2 linked regions of the Tunicatimonas pelagia genome follow. The protein of the gene in region 1 interacts with the protein of each later gene in a pairwise test. Links are inferred from orthologs where the notes say so. Each region holds a gene or a part of one and is shown in the gene's direction. Other genes may lie near its edges.

Region 1 (10,700 bases):
GATGATGATCGGTAAAAAGCTATTAGGGCGAGTAATCTTTCGCGAGAGCCGAAACTCATCCGTTTCTACCACTCCATTAAACCGAAAATCTTCTTCCTGCACCGAAAGAGGGAGGTAAGGTTCCAGTGGGCGGGTTACTTGCCGGATTCGCTCAAAAACCTCCTTTCCCGAGTACGGTAGTACCAGAGTTTCACTCTCCGCCGGAAGTAACTGCATATTATTTTACCGCAATGCAAGAAATCTCTACGTTTACATCTTTGGGTAAGCCACTCACTTCAACTGTTTCCCGAGCGGGCGGGTCAGCCTGAAAGTACTGTCCGTAGGCTTCGTTGATGGTAGCAAACTGCCCCATATCCCGAACAAAAATACTGCACTTAACTACATTTAAAAACTGCATATCCGCCTGACGAAGAACAGCTTCTAGGTTTTTCATCACTTGGTGGGTTTCCTGCGTAATGTTATCGGTCAGCAGTTCTCCCGATGCAACATCAATAGCGATCTGCCCCGAAGCATACAGCGTATCCCCAACCAGTATAGCCTGATTGTAGGGTCCAATAGGTGCGGGGGCTTCCGAGGTTTGAATGATTTTTTTAGGCATGATATAGATTGAAAATTACAAATTGAAAAATTATTATCTGTCATTGCTTCCGACTTCGGGCTTCTCTCTTCCGACATTCGGTCAAAACTTTGTTTGGCAAAAATAGTCTATTCAGGTAAACGGCAAACATCTAACCTCTGATCGATGAAAATACTCACGGCTTCTCAGACTCGGCAGGCTGATGCGGCGACGATTCAGCGCGAACCCATTGCTTCTATTGACTTAATGAAACGAGCTTCCCATCAATTTACCCAACGTTTTGTGCAGCAGTTTCCGGAGCATAATTGCCCGGTCTATATTTTTTGTGGCTTAGGTAATAACGGAGGCGATGGACTGGCAATTGCCCGAATGCTTCTGGCGCAGCAGTACGATGTTTCGGTTTTTATCATCGGTAGTAAAGCTGGTTCAGACGATTTTGAGACTAATCTAAAGCGGTTGGCCGATCATCCTTCCGTACATCGGGTAACCGATGAAGCGCAGTTGCCGAGTCTACCCAATTTGAGTATCATCATCGATGCGATGTTTGGCTCTGGATTGAACCGGGCTTTGGAAGGCTTGTACGCCCAAACAGTAGAAGCTATTAATGAAAGTGGTTGTACGGTAGTAGCGGTCGATATTCCGTCGGGTTTGTACGCTGATTCTTCGGTCAATGAAAATGATCCGGTTATTCAGGCGGACTTCACCTACACTTTCCAATTACCCAAACTGGCGTTTCTCCTGCCCCAAAACGAAGTATACGTAGGCAGTTGGGTGACCGTGGATATTAGGTTAGATACTAAATTTTTACAAGAAATCGATACACAGTATCATTACCTTACTCACGATTGGATGAAGGAACTTCGTCGGGAGCGAAAGGTACATTCTCATAAAGGCAACTACGGCAAAACGCTACTGATTAGCGGGAGCTACGGGAAAATGGGAGCTGCTGTACTGTGCAGCCGAGCCTGCGCTCGAAGCGGAGTGGGTTTACTTACCGTGCACGTACCGCGTTGTGGCTACGAAATCATGCAAATCTCAGTGCCCGAAGCTATGGTTACGGTAGACAGGCACCAAGAGTATTTCAGCAGTTTACCCCAGCAAGGTGCTACTAGTTTGGAGAATTACGATGTCATTGGGATTGGCCCCGGTTTGGGTACCGAAGAAGAGACCGTACAAGGACTGGAAGCGATGCTAAAAACAGCTAACGATCGGGGAATGCGAATAGTACTGGATGCCGATGCTTTGAATATTTGCGGAAAAAACCGCGAATTGCTAGAACTCATCCCTGAAAACTCCATCCTAACTCCGCACCCTAAAGAATTTGAACGACTTACCGAAAAAGCTCAGAACGATTTTCATCGATTAGATTTATTGCGGGACTTTTGCCAAAAATACCACGTGTACACCACCCTAAAAGGCGCTCATACTGCAATTGGTACTCCCAAAGGCTCAGTTTATTTCAATAGCAGTGGAAATCCCGGAATGGCTACCGGGGGCAGTGGCGATGTGCTTACTGGAATTCTCACCGCCCTCATCGCCCAAAAGTATGACTCGCTCTCAGCCGCCTTACTCGGAGTATATCTCCACGGTTTGGCAGGTGATCTGGCCGCAGAAAAACGTGCTCAGGAATCACTGATTGCTTCGGATATTATTGAGCACTTGGGGGCAGCTTTCGTATCGCTTCGCTAGGTTTGTTTCGCTTCGTCAGTGCTCACCGCCTGTTGTTCCTCCTGCTGGTCGCGGTGCATTTGCTCCTGAATGGCCTTCATCTCTTCCATATTTTGCCGCATTTCTTCCTCCTGAGATCGGAGTTCTTCAGCTTGTTCCTGCGTTGACTTCAGCAACTGCTGGGTACGTTCATTAGCTTCTAAATTGGCAATATGGGCTCCTATAATTTCTGCAACTTTCTCTACCAGCTCAATCGCGTGGGGAGTAAACTCTCGAAAAGTAGCTAGCTCTAGCACTCCGGTTAATTGCTCATTAGATGTAAGTGGAACTATCAGAATAGCATTAGGGTCGGATTGACCAAGCCCTGATCGGATGGTGATATACTTATCCGGAATTTCGGTTAAGTAGGTTGTTTCTCCTTCTAGGTACGCTTGTCCGAGTAGCCCTTCACCAGGTATCACATCTTTTTCTATAAACTTTCTTCGTTCGTAAGCATAACAGCCTTGCAGTACAAGTACTTCATCTCCCTCTCCCTCTCCTTGCTCTCGGATAAATAGCCCCCCTTGATTGGCACCTACATACTTAACTACTTCTGATACCAACTTGACCGCGAATTCTTGCTTATCCTCGTATTTAGCGCGTACTAGTTCCGAAAACTTCGTAATGCCTTCATTCATCCAGTGACGGTTTTTTTCTTCTTCGGCCATCTCGACTAGCTTAGTCCGCATTTGCAGTAAGGCATTTCCTAGCATGTCTTGTTCGCTAGCTGGTTCAAAGGGTTGGTCTAACTGTCCATCTCCCACCTGAATAGCGAAGTCCCGAGCTTTTCGCAGTTGTTGACCCAGCAGGTTCCCCGCTTGCACTACCTCATTTAACTCATCTTTCGTTTCTACCAAATTGTCGTTGACTTTTCCTTCTGCTAACTGATAGATGAACTGCGTAGGCTTTGCGATGGAATTTTTCATTGATTTGAGTACGTAGGATGTGGCAAAAGCAGCTAACAAGATTACCGCTACTAACATACCGAAGTTAAAGAGCGTTGCCTGATAGAGGGTGTCTTGCAACTGAGCCATATCCGATGCTAGTAGGCTTTCGTTTTGTGCACGTATTGAGCTGATGGCTCGCCGCAATTTCACTCCAGCATTCCTAAGTATGTCAGCAATAGCGTTCATGGTATTGGCAGCATCTTGCTGTCCAGCTACCTGTTGCATAAACTCAGCCAAGGCTTCTTCATCCATTACCCCCTTGTGGTAAACAGTGTTGTTAAGAAGCGACGAGTCGGCGTACGGGGCCGGGGTAACAATCTTTACGAAATCAATATTTGCTCCACTGCTGCCAATTGCTGTCGCGTGCAACGTATGCCCTCCTGCATTGAGCGACACAGGAATAGTCTCAGTAAATACCCACTGCGTCCAAGCCCCTCGCTCAGTTACGGGAAAAGACAGGGCTGAATCTAACAATAGGCTATCTAATTCAATACGAAGAGGGCGATCACTTTTTCCACCGTTGGCATACCTAAACGAAATTAGATGAGTACCACTCCACTCGGTCTCAAATTTCCATTCTACTACATCCTGATCTTTGTTAGTATAATCTGCGTACCCCTTTCCTCGGTAGTTGGCGTGAGTGTAGTTTAAAAAGGCACCTTGCATGTAAGCCTCTTCCGCCTCTATGGTCAGCTCTGCTACGGTATCGGAAGGCAGTGAGTAGTTTTGCTCTTCGGCACTAGCGACACGATAATGCGTTTGGGCAGGATCAGTTTTATTCAAACGAATTGCAGTGTTTTTTTGCGCCTCCAACGTGGCTTGCCACAGACTATCAGCCACATAAAAATCCTGATTAAACTTATTTATGCTTATCTCTAGTTCGGTCAGATCAACACTGTCAGACAAATAACTCTCCAGGCTGTCAAGTTGCTGGAAGGATGCCCAGATAGCAATCTCCTGCGGAAATTGCCCATTTTTGTCTTTAGTCAGTTCACTATGCCGGATTACACTACCTCGCGCTTCCGATACTTGCCCATTTGCTTGGGCAGCAATGGCATCTAACTGATCTCGAATGTACATTCGGGTATCCAGCACATGCCTCATGGCACCTTCCACTTGCTTACTTTGCTGCCACATAGTTAGCGAGAAGGCTAGCATGATTAGCAAAAGAAATACAACTAATCCGGTAATACGCCCTCTCAGGGTAGATAACCTGAACTTGTCTGACCATTTTGACGCTGATCCTGACTCCATAAAAATTTGTAGTAAAGCCGTTCGTTAATACTAGAAAGAATATGCTGCCAGGACAAAGACTTTTGAGCGTGTTTCCTACATAGTAATTTTTGTGTGAGTTTTACCCATCCGGTACGCACCGCAAGTGCCATAAGCAGAATGAATGCTTCACGAAATATTTTGCTATTTTATGAATTCCATTATCATGCATCTGCTGAGGTGAAATCGTAATTATGAACCTCCGTTTGCTGTTTATCGGTTAAAAAAATGCCTGACCATTACTTTTCGCTATCAGACAAATCCGAAGGTTCTTATCGAGAGAAGGGAAGTAAATTTCTGGCGTATGCCTATTCAGTCAGTTCAGAAACTGAGGTGCAGCAACACTTAGCTGACTTGAAGAAACTTCACCATACAGCTCGGCATCACTGCTACGCTTTTGTGCTGAAACCACAACCAGGACAAGAAGAGACCTACCGCGCCAGTGACGATGGCGAGCCTCCCCATTCAGCGGGAGATCCTATTTTGGGGCAGATTCGGTCGTATCGATTGCTGGATGTATTGGTAGTAGTTGTTCGGTATTTTGGTGGAACTAAGCTAGGTGTAGCTGGGCTAATAAATGCGTACAAAACCGCTGCCGCCGATGCGCTGAGTAACAGTGTTATTTTAGAAAAATACGTAGAACGAACGATTAGTGTCGAATTTGATTATGCGGCTACTAGTGCTGTAATGAAAATTATTGACCACTACTCCCTGACTATTATCGATCAGGCTTTTACCGAAATTTGTTACTACTACCTATCAGTGCGACTGCGCGATTACGAAGCGGCTTTAGCAGGCTTCTCTGCGCTAGAGCAAGTGAAAGTAAAACATTGATTTTTTTGACAGGTTAACACCCTATGAAATCAGGTTCACCTAAATCCGCTTTTTTAACCGCCCGGTGGAAGTATCTACTAATGGCCAACTACGCAGTAGATCCATCGGTACTAAAACCCTACGTTCCCCAAGCCACCGAGCTAGACTATTTTCAGGGCAAAACATACGTAAGTATTGTGGGCTTCCGATTTCTGGATACTAAGTTGTTAGGTATTCCGGTACCCTTTCATCGGAATTTCACTGAAGTGAACCTGCGCTTTTATGTCCGCTACCGCAGCCAGCAAGGTTGGCGGAGAGGTACATCTTTTATTAGTGAGATTGTGCCTAAACCTGCTATCGCCTGGGTGGCGAATCTGGTGTATCGGGAACACTACACCTACGCCCCAACCCAATATTGGATTGACCATCAAAAAGATGAGCTAAGTGTTGAGTATACCTGGAAGAAAGGTGGAACCCGTAATTTTATAATGGCAACAGCTCAGCCAACAACAAAGCCATTAGCACCGAATTCTATTGAAGAGTTTATTGCTCAACACTACTGGGGCTACAATGCGTACAGTAAAAAAACTACGTTAGAGTACGGAGTGGAACATCCGGCTTGGTCGTATTTTCCGGTAACTGATTTTGAGGCACATTATCACACTAAAGCCCTTTATGGTTCAGCCTTTGTTCCGTATCTTGAGCGTAAACCTGATTCAGTATTTATTGCTGATGGCTCTAATGTAGTAGTTCGGCAAGGAGGTAAAATTAAGGTGAAATAGCAGAGCAGGTTTGAGTTTCAGTCTATTATTCGCTCCCTACCATTTCTGATTACTTTAAAAGAATGAATTTATGTTTTTAGTTATTCCCGCTATTAAGCGCGTAAAAAAGGAAAAGATGAATCAAAAAATCATAATACTTAGTCTTATTACCGCAGTGTTTTATTCTTGTGATAGGCCAGGTTGCGATACTACGAACAGAATATTTACGACATTTCCGTCAAACTCTTTAGAGTACAAGAAGGAACTGGCTACTCAAATAGAAGAAAATGGTCTTACTTCGCTATCCTATTGGTTTAGTGAATACGTTGAAAACGATGGACAAGAATTTATGAAAATCCATATTCAGGGAGACAATATCTGTGCTGAGGGCTTTTTGTTTGTTAAAGAGTGGGATGAGAAAATTGAAAATATAAGAAGGGTAGAAGGCAAATCGTATAGAGGTGCTGAACTAGCAGGATTGAAGTTCAGCGTAGAGAACCGAGAAGAAGAAGTAAATCTGATTTACCAAAAATTGGAAAGAATTATAGATTAAATAGATACCGTAGGCCGATGAAAAATAAAAAAAACGTGGCTCTGGTAGCCCACGACAATAAAAAGCCTGACCTGCTTGACTGGGTTCGGGAGCACATTGATTTAATGGTAAATTACCGACTGTATGCGACAGGTACTACGGGCAATTTTCTAGAGAATGGAACGAAGGACGTAGGTGCCCTTCAAATACAGAAGCTATTGAGCGGTCCGCTAGGGGGCGACCAGCAAATTGGAGCGAAGATTGCCGAGGGCGAAATTGATTTTCTGGTCTTTTTCTGGGATCCGTTGGAACCGCAGCCCCATGACCCTGACGTAAAAGCACTGCTACGGATTGCCGTCACTTGGGATATTCCGTTTGCTTGTAACCGAGCTTCGGCTAACTTTTTGTTTTCCTCAGCGCAAGAAGCGGACAATTACCAACGGCAAGCCCCCGATTTTAGTGATTACCTTCAACGGTCGGTACACCAAAAGTCATAAAAAAACCCCGGTTTGCTCGGGGTTTAAATTAATTCACACAGTAATTTGATTTTCTAGACGTTCATCAAAGATTCGCGACGGCGCATTTTTCCGGCCGGAATACCGAACATCATCTTAAACCGACGGCAGAAGTAAGCAGTATCTTTGTACCCTACTTCTTTACCGATTTCGCGGATGCTCTTTTTGGTGGTGCGTAGCAGATTAACCGCGTGTTCCATTCGTTGGTATTCAATATAGTCTTGCGGATTAATACCCGTCAACATTTTGAAATACTGACCTACGTAATCTTCAGATACGTTAGCTACATTGGCTAGTACCTTGTTAGACAAATCGCCCCCAATATTATTCTTAATGTAAGCAAAAATATCGATCAAGCGAGGGTCTTTAAAGTAGGTGCTATTGGTGGCCAACTGCTCCACAAACATTCGAGTTTCCAGAATGTGGCGAACAATTTCAATTACCAATCGCTCAGTGCTAATCTTAATAATCCGATCTTTCCCTGGAGTCTCCGAGTTGTTCTCGCCCGTAATGTCTTTGATAATCTCTACGATCCTCGGATTATCTTTAATCTCAAACGGAGGAATATCCAGTGAAGCAAAGAAGTTTACCGAATCAAAAACTTTTGCTTCAAAATTAATGAAGCTAAAATTCTCTACCTCAAGTTTGGTGATGTCAGTTGTCTCTAGCGATTGGAAGTATAATTCTTTATTATTGATAAAGTCGTCGTTTGACAAACTTACTGGATCACCCGAACCGTAGGTGACAGACATCATTTTTCCACCGGGAATGAAGAGAATACTTTCGTCTGATACTACATCTTCATCTTCCCCGTAGTGAATTTCACCTCGGTTCAAAATAAGGATAGAATTCTCAACATCGTAATAATTCTGAATCTTGACCGGTTGTAAGATTCTGATATTTTTGGATTTGATAAATCGAACGTTGAGGGATTCAATTATCTTATTATAGTCTTCCATTCGTCTAAATCGCTAAATTTGTGTAGAATATATACGTTTCTCTGGTAGATGTAAGATAATCAAAATTACAAAACTTATGTAACTTTACAAATATTTTTTGGATTCTTATTCAAGAAAATGCAAATTTTATCGATTTCCATCAGAAATCTTACATACAACTTACTTATTGTATCAATTCTCGAGATATTACAATCTTCTGAATTTCGGAAGTCCCCTCGTAAATCTGAGTAATCTTAGCATCACGCATCAATCGTTCCACATGGTATTCTTTCACATAGCCGTAGCCCCCGTGTACTTGTACCGCTTCAGTGGTTACGTCCATCGCTACTTGCGAGGCAAATAACTTGGCCATTGCGCTTTGCTTAGCATAGGGAAGCCCTTGGTCTTTTAGGTCTGCTGCTTGCAAGCATAACAAGCGAGCCGCTTCAATTTGGGTTGCCATATCGGCTAACTTAAACTGGATTCCTTGATGTTGTACAAGTTCTTTTCCGAATGCTTTGCGTTCTTGAGCGTACTGTAGCGCGAATTCATACGCTCCCGAAGCAATGCCAAGGGCTTGTGCGGCAATACCGATGCGTCCGCCGTTTAGCACCGACATAGCAAATTTAAACCCAAATCCATCTTCACCAATTCGGTTGGCCTTGGGTACTTTTACATCAGTAAACATGAGTGAGTGCGTATCGGAAGCCCGAATACCCATTTTGTTTTCCTTTTTACCAACGACAAAACCTTCCGATTCGCGTTCTACTATCAAAGCATTAATACCTCGGTGCCCCTTTTCCGAATCAGTCTGGGCAATTACAATATAGACGGATGAGCTATTACCGTTTGTTATCCAGTTTTTGGTACCGTTCAGCAGATAATGATCGCCTTGGTCAATCGCTGTCGTCTTTTGAGAAGTGGCGTCGGAGCCGGCCTCAGGTTCGGATAGACAGAACGCTCCGATAATTTCTCCGGTGGCCAAACGACTAAGATATTTCTCTTTCTGCTCTTCGGTGCCGTACTGTTCAATACCCCAACAAACCAACGAGTTATTCACCGACATACAAACGGAAGCCGAAGCATCTATCTTAGATATTTCTTCCATCGCCAGCACGTAAGATTTGGTATCCATACCTCCGCCACCGTGTTTTGGATCAACCATCATCCCCATAAACCCTAACTCCCCCATTTGCCTAATCTGTTCTTTCGGAAACCGTTGCTCTTCGTCTCGTTCAATTACGCCGGGCAATAACTCTTTCTGAGCAAATTCCCGGGCTGCTTCCTGCACTGCTATGTGTTCTTCCGTTAGTGTAAAGTTCATGTCTTTCTCGATTATTCTATTGTTCAACTGCTCAATGACAAGGAGCCGTGAGCCTGGGGCGGGGCGATAGAGGTTATTACTCCCTACACCATGCTCTCAGCTCTTTGCTGCTCATTTGTCATTACTAATTATTCATTATCAATTTTCCAATGTCAATTTTCAACTAAAATAGTATGCATGACGAGTATTTTGCAATATACTGACATACTGAGATAAAAAAAAGCACCCCGATCAGCGTCAAGGTGCTACAATTATTTTGCTAATGATAAACAGTCATGGTCAGTAAACCTTAGTCACGACCTCCGAGGTAAATAGAAACCCAATAGAGCAGACCCACAATTGAGCCTAAAGCGGCTACTACATATGTCATGGCGGCCCACTTCAGGGCATCCTTCGCTTGACCATATTCATCGGGAGAAGCAATATTTTGAGCCTGAATCCAAGCCAAGGCCCGTTTACTGGCATCAAATTCTACCGGTAAGGTAACCAGCGAGAACAGCGTAATTACGGTATAACAACCAATAATTACCAGCAATGCAGTATTAAGGAAAGCGCCTTCCATCCCGAAGATGAACATTCCTCCGAAGAACATAAATAGTACGACCATATTTAGAATGCGGGCGCTTACGTTTTGTACTGGTACCATTGCGGAGCGAAACTCCAGAAAACTGTAAGCCGTGGCGTGCTGCACCGCGTGACCGCATTCGTGAGCCGCAACGGCTGCCGCGGCTGCTGAACGACCGTGATAAACCGCCTCACTCAAGTTTACTGTTTTATTAGCTGGGTTATAATGATCCGTTAATTTGCCTGGTACTGAGATAACCTCTACATCGTGAATACGATTATCCCGCAGCATCTTTTCGGCAATCTCTCGCCCAGTTAAATCAGCATTCCAACGAATCTGGGAATACTTTCTGAATTTGTTTTTCAATCGTCGGCTGACGGCAAAACTCAGGATGCCGACACCTATAAATAATATAATGTATAAAGACATGTTATTTGTATGTTAAATAAGTGTGGTTACTAACCTCATTGTTAATTTTCTACGAAAACGGAGCAGTGAAGGTTATTGATTAGAAACAAGCAATTACTTTAAAAAATTCTACTTTCAGGAAGTAGTTGCGGTCTTTATTTTACGGGAAGATAAGACTGAAACCATAAAGAACGCAAAACCACCCATAACAATGAATGAGAGGGTTTGCATCCCGTGAATTAGGGTAGCGAATAACACCCCATCGCCCTGCTCGATACCGTAGAGTAGTAAAACTCCGCTTACTAAAGCGTGGAATGTACCAATACCACCCTGCACCGGAG
Region 2 (10,850 bases), 1.7 Mb from region 1 along the record:
TGGGCCTCGTTAATAATAACTATTTGCTCCCGCTCAGCTTGTGCTAAAATATAATCATCCGCTGGAGTAGGGCGAAACAGTGAAAAGCGAATTTTTTCTTCCTCGGATAAGTCCGGATAGCCTACACCTACTTGTTCAAAGGCCCACAACGCTTGCTGATAGTTACCAATAAACGAATACTGCCAGGCGGCTTTATGGTAAGCAAAATTGGTATCTTCTGCTTGAAGATAGCCTGTTATTTCACTAGAAAATATGTAAGGGTCAGCTGGAGTATCCTTCAGAAAAAACAGAAAACTAACGAATAGAATAAGTAATCGCATAGCATTTTCTTAGTAGGATGCTGCATTAGCCTGAATTCCACACGAGAAATGAAAATAGGATTAGCGAAACACTAACTAGGTGCAGCAGTCATTCCACGAGGGTTGCTAAAAAATGTTAAATTTCAGTGCCTACGAAATTTATCTGAGCCTTACCACGTACTAACTTTACGGTAGTTACCCAAAACATTTTAATCTACCGGGGTTTCCATTAGTTTTGCAATCCTATTTTGTAACGTAGTTGTAGGTTCATGCTCACATACAAAAAGCTCAATGACTTTATCGGCTGGGGAATTTTCGCGGTGTCCCTTCTCGTCTATATGCTCACCGTGGAAGAAACGGCTAGTTTCTGGGACTGTGGTGAGTTTATTGCCGTATCGTACAAGCTAGAAGTTCCGCATCCTCCCGGTGCCCCGCTATTTCTGCTAATTGGTCGTCTGTTTTCCTTTTTATCTTTCGGCGATGAGCAAATGGTAGCCTACTGGGTGAATATGGTGAGCGTGATCAGCACGGCCTTCGCCATCATGTTTCTGTTCTGGACCATCACGCTACTCGGCCATAAAGTGTTGAAAGTGAAATTGGGTGAAGAAACTCCGGCGCAAAAAGTCTGGCTACTAGGTAGCGGAGTTGTTGGTGCTCTGGCCTGCTTGTTTTCCGATTCTATCTGGTTTTCGGCTACTGAGGCGGAGGTATACGGTCTTTCGCAGTTCTTTACTGCTTTTGTCTTTTGGGCCATCTTGAAGTGGGAAAATATTGAGGATGAGGCCGCGGCGAACCGTTGGTTAATCCTGATTGCCTACACCATGGGCCTTTCTATTGGAGTACACTTACTCAACCTAGTAACCATTCCGGCGTTAGGTCTGATATACTACTTCCACAAGCATCAACCCACTACTCGCGGGGTGGTTACCACTTTGGTAATAAGCGGTGCATTAATTTTATTAATCTTAATTGGAATCATCCCCGGCTTACCCACGATTGCGGGTAAAATAGAAGTGTTTTCCGTCAATAGTATCGGACTACCGTTTGGCTCGGGTTTCGTTATTTTTGGCTTGTTGCTGATTGGCGGATTGGTGTACGGCATCCGGTATTCTGTTCAGCATAAGATGCCAACGCTGAATACATTTTTGCTCGGACTAACCTTTATTCTAATTGGTTACTCCTGCTACTCGTTAGTAATCATTCGCTCTCGTTACAATCCTCCCATTGACGAAAACAACCCCGAAACCTTTATCAGCTTCACCTCATACTTGAAGCGGGAGCAGTACGGCAGTCGTCCGTTAGCCTACGGGCAGTATTTTACCGCCGAGCTAGTGGCACAGGAGGAAGGAGCTCCTGTTTACGAAAAAGGGGAAGAGAAGTACATAATCTCCGATTACAAACTGGAAAACACTTACGACCCCAAGAAGAGCACCATCTTTCCCCGAGCGTATAGTACGCAGGGGAACCACCCGCAACTCTACCGGCAGTGGATGAACCTCCGACCCAATGAAGAACCTAAGTTTCTGGATAATCTAGGCTTTTTCTTCCGCTACCAGTTGGGGCATATGTACATGCGCTACTTTATGTGGAATTTTGCCGGGCGAGAGAGCGATATTAAAGAAGCAGCTTGGCTTCGTCCTTGGGAGGGCGACAAGGGTATCCCTGAAATTTTAGCGCAGAACAAAGGGCGTAATCAATTTTATATGCTGCCCCTGGCTTTGGGATTGATCGGCTTGTTCTTCCAGTATCGGCGGGATGTGAAAAGCTTCTCGGTAGTGGGAGTACTCTTTCTCCTCACGGGCATTGGACTGGTAGTGTACCTGAATTCCCCTCCGGTGGAACCGCGAGAACGGGATTATATTTACGCTGGATCGTTCTACGCCTTCGCCATCTGGATCGGCTTCGGAGTGATGGCTCTTAGTCAGTTTATCAGTCAATTTGTGAAGAATCATCGTAATGCTGGTATTATTGCCGCAGTAGCCTGTTTAACTGTTCCGGGAATTATGGCCGCCGAAGGCTGGGACGATCATGATCGATCTGACCGCTTTTTCTCAGTCGACTCGGCCAAGAACTTTCTGGCTTCTTGCGCGCCTAATGCCATTATTTTCACCGGGGGAGATAACGATACCTTCCCGCTGTGGTACGCCCAGGAAGTAGAAGGCTTCCGAACCGACGTGCGGGTGATTGTACTAAGTTACTTTAACACCGACTGGTACATTGAACAAATGACTCGTCCGGCTTACGAGTCGGAACCACTGCCGTTTTCATTAACCAAAGAGCAGTACAAGCAGGGTGGGCCGAACGATTATCTGCCTTATGTACAAAATCCGCAGGTGAAAGGAGCTATCAATCTGGAGCAATACTTAGGATTAATCAGAAAGAACTCTCCGGCTTTAAAGCTACAAAATGCCCGGGCTGACTATAACACCGTTCCATCCAAAACTTTCTACTTAGACGTAGACCTGTACGATACCAGCGAAACCCAGCAGACGGTTTCCGGTAATGACTCCATTCCACCGGAATTACCCGCCAATTTGAAGGAAATTGTTCCGGTAGAGCTTCGTAACTTAGTCACGGACCGTCTGATGCTGAATATAAAGGGGCGGGCACTGGAGAAGAAAGACCTGATGATTCTGGATTTAATTGCAGCCAACAAGTGGGAACGCCCGATCTACTTCAACAATACATCGCTGATGGGCACGAACATTGACTTTAAGCAGAATGTAGTGCAGGAAGGGCAAGCTTATCGATTACTACCCATCGCTAATCCTGACCCGAATGACGAGATTGTTAATTTAGATGTGATGTACGAGAATATGATGGAGAATTTTCACTGGCGAGAGTTGAATAACCCCGATGTATACTACAGTGAAGATTATCGTAATTTTGCCCTGAATCATCGTTCTAGTCTTAATAGCTTGGCGAGAGAATTACTGGCTGCCGGACGTACGGAAGAGGCGAAAAATGTATTGAACCGTAGCTTGGAATTAATACCGGATGAAGCCATTCCTTTTGACTACGTGAATGCTCAGGCGGTAGCTCTGCTGTACGAAGTGGGCGAAGATGAAAAAGCTACCGAAATCGCTCAGGTGATGGGCGATCGCTCCGATGAAATGCTCACGTACTTGATTGACGAAAATCGTAATAGAGGGGTTGAGCATCAAAAACACTTGATTGTGCTGAATACCATCAGTGAAGCGTTGAAGAACGCTGGAAAAGCCGAACTCGCGCAACAGTACCAGCAAGCACTAATGGAACATTACAATCGGATAAATTCGTAAAAACAACTCGTTATGCGGAGAGTTTGTGTATTTTCGTAATCAGTATGAAGTGGTATTTCCGTATTCTTATTAGTGTATTTCTACTTGGGGGTAGTACTACCTTGCCTGGTTTGAGCCAGAGCTTATCCAAAACCAACGTAAGTCATGCGTATGATCCGGATGCTCCGGTACAGCTTCACTCTCGGGTAGCGCGTAGTGGTGGCGATGCAATTGTTTTTCTTGAGCTCATTAATCAGTCTGGCGTAGAAATTCCCTCAGTTCGTTACGAATTGCGGGATAGCTACGCTTCCGAAACAGCAATAAGTAACCAAACGCTTTCATCAGAGCAGTTAATCAAGCAAGAAGAAAATACGGCATACTATCGGTTTAACGTACCCCTTCAAGAAAATGCTAATTATGTATTTCTGTATCTTACCGTATCGGTAGCTGGTGCTTCACTACCTCTTCGGTTTGATGTGCCTCTGAACACCGACCAGAATTTTCCGCTTTCCTCGCTACTGCTTATGCGGGCTTCGGAAGATATTCCGGTATTTTCTAATTATGTAAATGCTAGTACTGCCGTACGGATAGTTTCTTTTGATGATTCGGATTCGGTGGCCTACGCTTACTACTACAACCATGATTTCGGCCCCAATCCGTCTCCTTTAGGAACTAGCAGCGAAGTGCAACCCAAACTTACGGTCGATTCATTGTTGCAGGTTTCATTAAATAGCACGATGCGTCTGGAGCAACCGGGTCTGTACTTTGCTCAGTTAGATACTACCTCACTTTCCGGTATCTCCTTTCGGGTAGAAGATGCGTACTACCCTCGCTTAGTGCAGGCCGAAGCATTGGTTGAACCCATTCGTTACATCAGCACCTCCGAAGAAATTAGCGAACTTCGCGAAGGAGAAACCCCTAAATTGGAGTTAGATAAATTCTGGATGCGAGCTGCTCGTTCTCAAGACCGGGCTAAAGTGATTATTCGTAACTATTATCGTCAGGTAGCTAAAGCCAACCATTTTTTTACTACCTACAAAGAAGGCTGGAAAACCGGTATGGGCATGATCTACACGCTCTACGGAAAGCCAGATGATGTGTACCGTGATGATGAAAAGGAAGTTTGGATCTACGCCGCCGATAATACGCTGGTGAATACCTCATTTACGTTTATGAAGGTGAAGAATATTTTTACCGATCAGCATTATAACCTCATGCGCGACGAAGCCTTCGAGCGATTCTGGTACCGTAACATTGACCTCTGGAGAAAGGGACGCAAAACGCTGTGAGCCATCCTAAAACTGATATTGCTTTCGGTACCCGAGCCGTACAAGAAGCGCTGAACTCCGGTCGGGAGATTGAGCGTATACTGCTCCAGAAGGGGATGCAGAATGAGCTGTTTAAAGAAATTATCGTTGAAGCCCGTCGGCAACATGTACCCATCAGTACCGTTCCAACTGAAAAGCTGAATCGGGTTACCCGGAAAAATCACCAGGGCATTATCGCGTTTCTTTCTTCCGTGGTTTACGCTTCATTAGATAATATTATTGATGAATGTTACCAGCGGGGGCAGGAGCCTTTGCTAATACTAATGGATCGGATTACCGATGTTCGTAACTTTGGCGCGATTGCCCGAACAGCCGAATGCTTAGGCGTACATGCCATCGTTATTCCTGATAAAGGAAATGCCCGCTTGGGGGGAGATGCCATGAAAGCTTCTGCCGGAGCATTAAACCATATCCCAGTGTGCCGGGAAGAAAACCTCAAACGCAGCATCCAGTACCTAAAAAATAGTGGAATCCGAGTGATAGCCTGCACCGAAAAGGCGGAGGCTTTGCTGCCTCAGCAGGATTTATTAGGGCCGATAGCCCTGCTGCTAGGCTCCGAAGAAGATGGAATCTCCGACGCGTATCTTAAACTCGCTGATGCTGCGGTGAAAATTCCGATGAGTGGGCAAATCGCTTCACTCAACGTATCGGTAGCTGGAGCTATAGGTCTGTACGAAGTAATTCGGCAGCGGTCTGCTTAGTTTGCTGTCTCCACCAAATCCCTGTTAGCAAAACAAAGAAAAATTCCATACCTCTCAGGGGTAAGGAATGAATGCGCGAGTGCGTTTTATTTACTCACGTTCCCCGCGAGACTCGCCCAATTATTCGTCTCCATCTCTACTACTGTCTTAGAGCGTGTTTGGATTTTATTTTTAGAATTTATTATGAGGTGTTTTTCGGACAGACGAGACTCTTTTTGAGGAGGATAGCCTAAGCTATCGTCCGAAAAAAAGGCGAAGTATGGGCGGAAAACAGCCATCAGAAAACTAAAGAATAAAGTTCAAACACGCTCTTAGGTACTACAAACATTTAGTAGCAGTTACATAGCAAAAACCTAAGGTAGGTACTGATTTGGGGTAGATGAGTCGATGATGTTTATTCATCATATCCAAAAAACCCACTTCACCTTTTGTTTACAGTTTCTTAATACTGAGGTAACCTAAGTTAGCGTCTTGCCTTCTACTTTCGCAGTATTGTTACTAATTCATTTGAGTGTATAACGAATTGGGTGCAGAGGAAAAGCGAGTGGGAATGCAGAGATTCCCTTAATTTTGAGGTCTTCAACCACCATCAAAAAAACTCGCTATGGAAGTAAAGGAAGCAAAAATCAACCAGATAAGACAACACTTAGATCAGATAATAGCCCAAATGGATGCCCGAAGTAAAGAAGGAATGAGAATTCATCAGGTAGAGCGGTCTTTGTTTACCAGTTTATTGCAGTTAGGTTTTCAACTGTTAGAATACTACATTTTGAGTATACAACAGGTAGTCGCTGTTCAGGGGGTTCCCGTTGATCGTGCAGGGGAAAAGATGAAGAACACCGGGCTGCGTAGTCGGCCTTACCGAAGCATTTTTGGCCCGTTATCCATTGCCCGCCCCAAGTATTACTCAACCACTGGTAAGAGCTATTACCGGCTGGACGAAGCGTTGGGCTTACCCAAGAGCAACTATTCTTACGTATTGGATGATTGGTTAGGGTATGGGGCCACCGAGATGGACTTTGCCCAAAGTGCTGAGCAGTTGGAGCGCATCTTAGGTCATCCCCTAAGGGGTATGCAAAGCCAACGGTGTAGTTACAGGCTTTGCGAGCAAGTAAAAGACTTTTATGAGCAACAAGCCTGGGAAAACATAGAAGATGGTACTCATTTGAGCGTAGGCTTTGACGGTAAGGGGGTGCCCATTCGTCGCAGCGAAACTCAGCGAGCTGAGGAAAGTACGGCGGTTCGTCTGAGCAAAGGACAGAAGAAGGGGGTCAAAAAAGAAGCCACAGTAAGCCTGAGCAGTTCGTTTACCCCGCGGCCCCGGCAGGCTCAAGAACTCTTAGAGAGCTTGTTTTGCCCTACCCATGAGCCGCAGAAGCCCGATGGAGGGCATACCTGGCACGAGCACAAGCATCTACGAGCCTTTCTCTCAGACAAGGTAGGGGCCATCCGCTACGGGGTGGAAAACCTACTTCGGCGCGATGCTAGTGCAAAAAAGCCGATCATCGTTTTGATAGACGGTGACCGAGCCTTAGAAAAAGCAGTTCGGCAAGTGGTAGAAGAAAAGAAAGTTACCCATCGGGTAGAGGCCTACGTACTGGATTTTATTCACTTGCTAGAGTACGTTTGGAAGGTGGCTAACGCTCATTGGGGGGAGAAGCATCCCAATCGTTTTGCTTGGGTGAGAAGCCAAGCCGCCTTGTTACTAGACAGCCAGCATGATGAGGTACGACAGCAATGGCAAGTTATCTTGCAACAGGCTACCTTGTCTCAATACAAGCGTGACACTGTCCAACGAGCCATCACCTACCTGACCAACCATCAGCATATGGTAGATTACAAAACCTATCTACAGCTAGGATTTCCTATCACCACCGGAGCGGTGGAAAGTGCCTGTGGACATTTTGTAAAGAGCCGTATGGAGAGAAACGGCATGCATTGGGGAAAACAAGGTGCGCAGAATATGCTCAACCTACGAGCCGTCAGAAAGAACGGCGATTGGGACAACTACCTACAAACAGTAGTCAAACACGAACAACAAGCTCTTTACCAAAAAGCTGCCTGAGTTACACCCTTTTTGTTATACACTCAATTCATTTTGCGGTGAGATTCGCTCATCGTTCTGCCCTATTTACCTATCAAAAGTGCCTATTTTATGAACGTATTATTACGATTGTCTGTAGTGGCTCTTGCCACGAGTTTGGTCTTTCATCAGTCAATACTTGCTCAGGCTCAAAGTGGGCAGATTACAGGAAAAGTGACTGACACCCAAACGGGTGATTTACTGCCCGGTGCTACCGTGAGGGTTCAAGGAACTTCGCTCGGAACGGCTACCAATGTAGACGGACGCTACCTAATTCCCAAAACCCCAATTGGTGAGCTAACCTTGGTTATTAGCTCAGTAGGCTACCAAGGTATGGAGACTACAGTGAATGTTGCTCCCGGAGAAAAAATCACCGCCGATGTTACGCTGCAAGTCAGTTCTACTCAGCTAGATGATATTGTGATTACTGGACTTCGGAAGAGCCAGATTGATGCGATCAATCGGAAGAAGCAGGCGTTGAATACCAAAGAGGTACTCACCACCAACGATATTGGCCGTTTGCCCGATATCAACGTAGCGGAAGCCGCCCAGCGGGTATCCGGGGTATCCATCGAAACTGACAACGGCGAAGGTCGCTTCATCTCCATCCGAGGCATTCAACCTGCCCTAAACAATGTGACGCTGAATAATACAAATATTGGTTCTACGTCAGGTGGCCGAGAGACTCCGTTAGACTTGATGCCCGTAGAGATGATTTCTAGCATCGAGGTAACCAAAGCAGTGACTCCCGATATGGAGGGTAGTGCCGTTGGTGGGGCAATTAATATCAATACTATTTCGGCCTTTGATAAGGCAGAATCACAGTTTCTTATCGCCTCGGTAGACGGATTAATTCAGGAACAGCAAGCCGACTACGGAGACGATAAGTTTCCATTTAGAGCAGCCGTAACGGCAGGGAAGCGATTTGGCGAAAATGAAAAATTTGGGGCTGTGGTTTCCGCTAACTTTTTCCGGCGCGATTTTACGGTATCGGTACTTGACCCCGACCGCTGGCAGTTGCTGCAAGGCACTGATCCTAATGGTAATCCCTCTCCCGGTTATTTAGGTCCCAACGAAATAGAGATTCAGATGGAAGACAACGAACGTGATCGTTACGGCGTGACTGCCGACCTGGAGTATCAGTTTACTCCTAATAACTCGGTGTACTTCCGCTCACTCTACACGCACAACAATGAGCGACGACTCAATTCGGAGTTCGAGTTGACCGTTGCGGGGGTGGGCGAGGTAATCAATCAAACCCCTACCTCTGGGCAGTTTACTGCGGGGTCTGGCGAACTAGATTTGAGTAGCTCCGACGAAAATGAAGATTTATACAGCTTTACTTTAGGTACCGAACACCGCTTAGGGGCATTTTCGTTTGATGTATACGGAACCTACTCGCGAGCCGATCAGAATAGATTTAATATTGATGGTACTTATGAGAACCCTCCCGAGACCGAACCTTTGCTGGCAGCTACCTACAATGTATCGCCGTTCTTCTTTGACATTACCGCGATTAATCAGGAAGAAGCTCGTGACCCTAGCTTATATGTACTAAGAAGCCTGAACTTTAACCGCAACAATACGGTACAGGAAAATATGTACGAAGCTTCTATTGATCTGCGGTATGATTTTACTTTGGGAACGAGCATACCAGCTTATATTAAAATAGGAGGACGCTATCGCTCGCGGGAAAAAACGGTAGATAACGCGCAGGAAGAATACAACGATGATCGGGAAAACCCACTCACGGGGGACAATCTCGATAAAGTGAGTAACCCCTACCGATTAGATCAGTTTAATATTGAACCTCAGGGACCCGAACAAGGGGGAGCGCAACCCAATGTACACGGCGATGCGGAAGCGTTTCGGGAATTTTTTGCTAACCCCGAAACGCTGACTGACACCACACGGATCGCTTTTCGCCCCTACGATACTGCCGAAGAAATTTATGATGAAGACATCAGCTACAGCGAAGATGTAACCGCCGGATACATTATGGGAGTGGTAGATTTTGACTTTATGACACTCACCGCTGGGGTGCGAGTAGAGCATACCGCGACTAGTTCAGCACCGTTTACCTTATTAAGTAATGACGAAACCATTCCGTTGCAAGACCGCTTTGAGCAATTGTTTTTTGAAAATAGTTATACGAACATAATGCCTTCCGTACACCTGAAGGCCAATCCGTTTGATAACTTTATCGCCCGGCTTTCCTGGACAAACACCCTGGCCCGACCCGATTATGATCAGTTAGCGGGCACTTCGGAGCTTGAGATCAACGAAACCGCAACGGAGGGTCTATTTGATGGTACTTTTCAAGGAGCGAACGCTGGTCTGCAACCCTACGAGGCTATGAACCTGGATTTATCACTGGAGTATTATTTCCCGAGTGGCGGTATTTTATCAAGCGGATTCTTCTATAAGGATATTGACAGCTACATATTCGATTCAGAAATTACTCAGAATAATATTGAGTTTCAGGGAATACAGTTTGAAAGCCTTGGCTTGGCGCGGAGTCTTAATTTAGATAATGCTATCGTCCGAGGAGTTGAGGCTACCTACGATCAAGCTTTCACGTTTCTCCCCGGATTCTGGAATGGCTTTGGTATCACTGCTAATGTAGCTCTCATTGACTCAGAGGCCGAGTACCCTAACCGAGAGGACGATGACTTGCCTTTAATCCGTCAGCCCAACAGCGTATTTAACATCATCCCATATTATCAAAAGTACGGCTTCGAGCTACGCGCAGCAATCACCTACCGAAGTGAATTTTTGGATGAAATTGAGAGCCTTTCCAGTGGTTGGGTAGGAGATGCTGTAGAAGCAGGTTTTGCCGTATCTGATTTTGACGTATACGAGGCTTCCCGAACCGCAGTGGACTTAACGGCTGCTTATACGTTTCCTTCCCAGAAGTTCAAGATTCTGGCACAAGCCCGAAATCTAACAAACGCACCCGAGCAGGAGTACCGAGGTGTACCAGAGCGTTACGACCGTCACCAACTGTTTGGTGCTTCTTATTTCTTAGGATTTACGGTTAATCTGTAATTATTCTTACTAAATTGAAGCGACCGGAGGGGTTCTCTGATTGCTTACTTTATTTCTGAACTTATGAGATTTTACCTAACCTTTCTTCTACTACTACCGATAATTTCGCTGATTGCCCAACCTCGCGCTTA

The links.
Region 2: the proteins of P0M28_RS13330 (region 1) and rlmB interact in binary tests that used the Escherichia coli proteins (3 or more experiments, as listed by UniProt). The link is inferred for Tunicatimonas pelagia from one-to-one orthologs.

The regions. Positions count from the first base shown.
Region 1 is NZ_CP120683.1:3,114,027-3,124,726, reverse strand. Bases 155-3,004 are described here. They hold P0M28_RS13330 (NAD(P)H-hydrate dehydratase), read left to right. Parts: upstream 155-742; coding sequence 743-2,266; downstream 2,267-3,004. Other genes in these bases: P0M28_RS13325 (GAF domain-containing protein), read right to left, coding at 2,263-3,004; P0M28_RS13335 (Rid family detoxifying hydrolase), read right to left, coding at 218-598; P0M28_RS13340 (hypothetical protein), read right to left, coding at 155-216. Outside these bases: more of P0M28_RS13340, read right to left, coding at 1-154; more of P0M28_RS13325, read right to left, coding at 3,005-4,389; P0M28_RS13320 (IMPACT family protein), read left to right, coding at 4,732-5,337; P0M28_RS13315 (YqjF family protein), read left to right, coding at 5,361-6,098; P0M28_RS13310 (hypothetical protein), read left to right, coding at 6,169-6,630; P0M28_RS13305 (methylglyoxal synthase), read left to right, coding at 6,648-7,106; P0M28_RS13300 (helix-turn-helix domain-containing protein), read right to left, coding at 7,160-8,083; P0M28_RS13295 (acyl-CoA dehydrogenase), read right to left, coding at 8,247-9,386; P0M28_RS13290 (zinc metallopeptidase), read right to left, coding at 9,676-10,380; P0M28_RS13285 (lysylphosphatidylglycerol synthase transmembrane domain-containing protein), read right to left, coding at 10,495-10,700. UniProt on the Escherichia coli protein: Bifunctional enzyme that catalyzes the epimerization of the S- and R-forms of NAD(P)HX and the dehydration of the S-form of NAD(P)HX at the expense of ADP, which is converted to AMP.
Region 2 is NZ_CP120683.1:4,824,414-4,835,263, forward strand. Bases 3,717-6,716 are described here. They hold rlmB (23S rRNA (guanosine(2251)-2'-O)-methyltransferase RlmB), read left to right. Parts: upstream 3,717-4,844; coding sequence 4,845-5,588; downstream 5,589-6,716. Other genes in these bases: P0M28_RS20670 (GWxTD domain-containing protein), read left to right, coding at 3,717-4,848; P0M28_RS20680 (ISKra4 family transposase), read left to right, coding at 6,193-6,716. Outside these bases: P0M28_RS20660 (hypothetical protein), read right to left, coding at 1-320; P0M28_RS20665 (glycosyltransferase family 117 protein), read left to right, coding at 569-3,580; more of P0M28_RS20670, read left to right, coding at 3,625-3,716; more of P0M28_RS20680, read left to right, coding at 6,717-7,653; P0M28_RS20685 (TonB-dependent receptor), read left to right, coding at 7,744-10,719; P0M28_RS20690 (purple acid phosphatase family protein), read left to right, coding at 10,783-10,850. UniProt on the Escherichia coli protein: Specifically methylates the ribose of guanosine 2251 in 23S rRNA.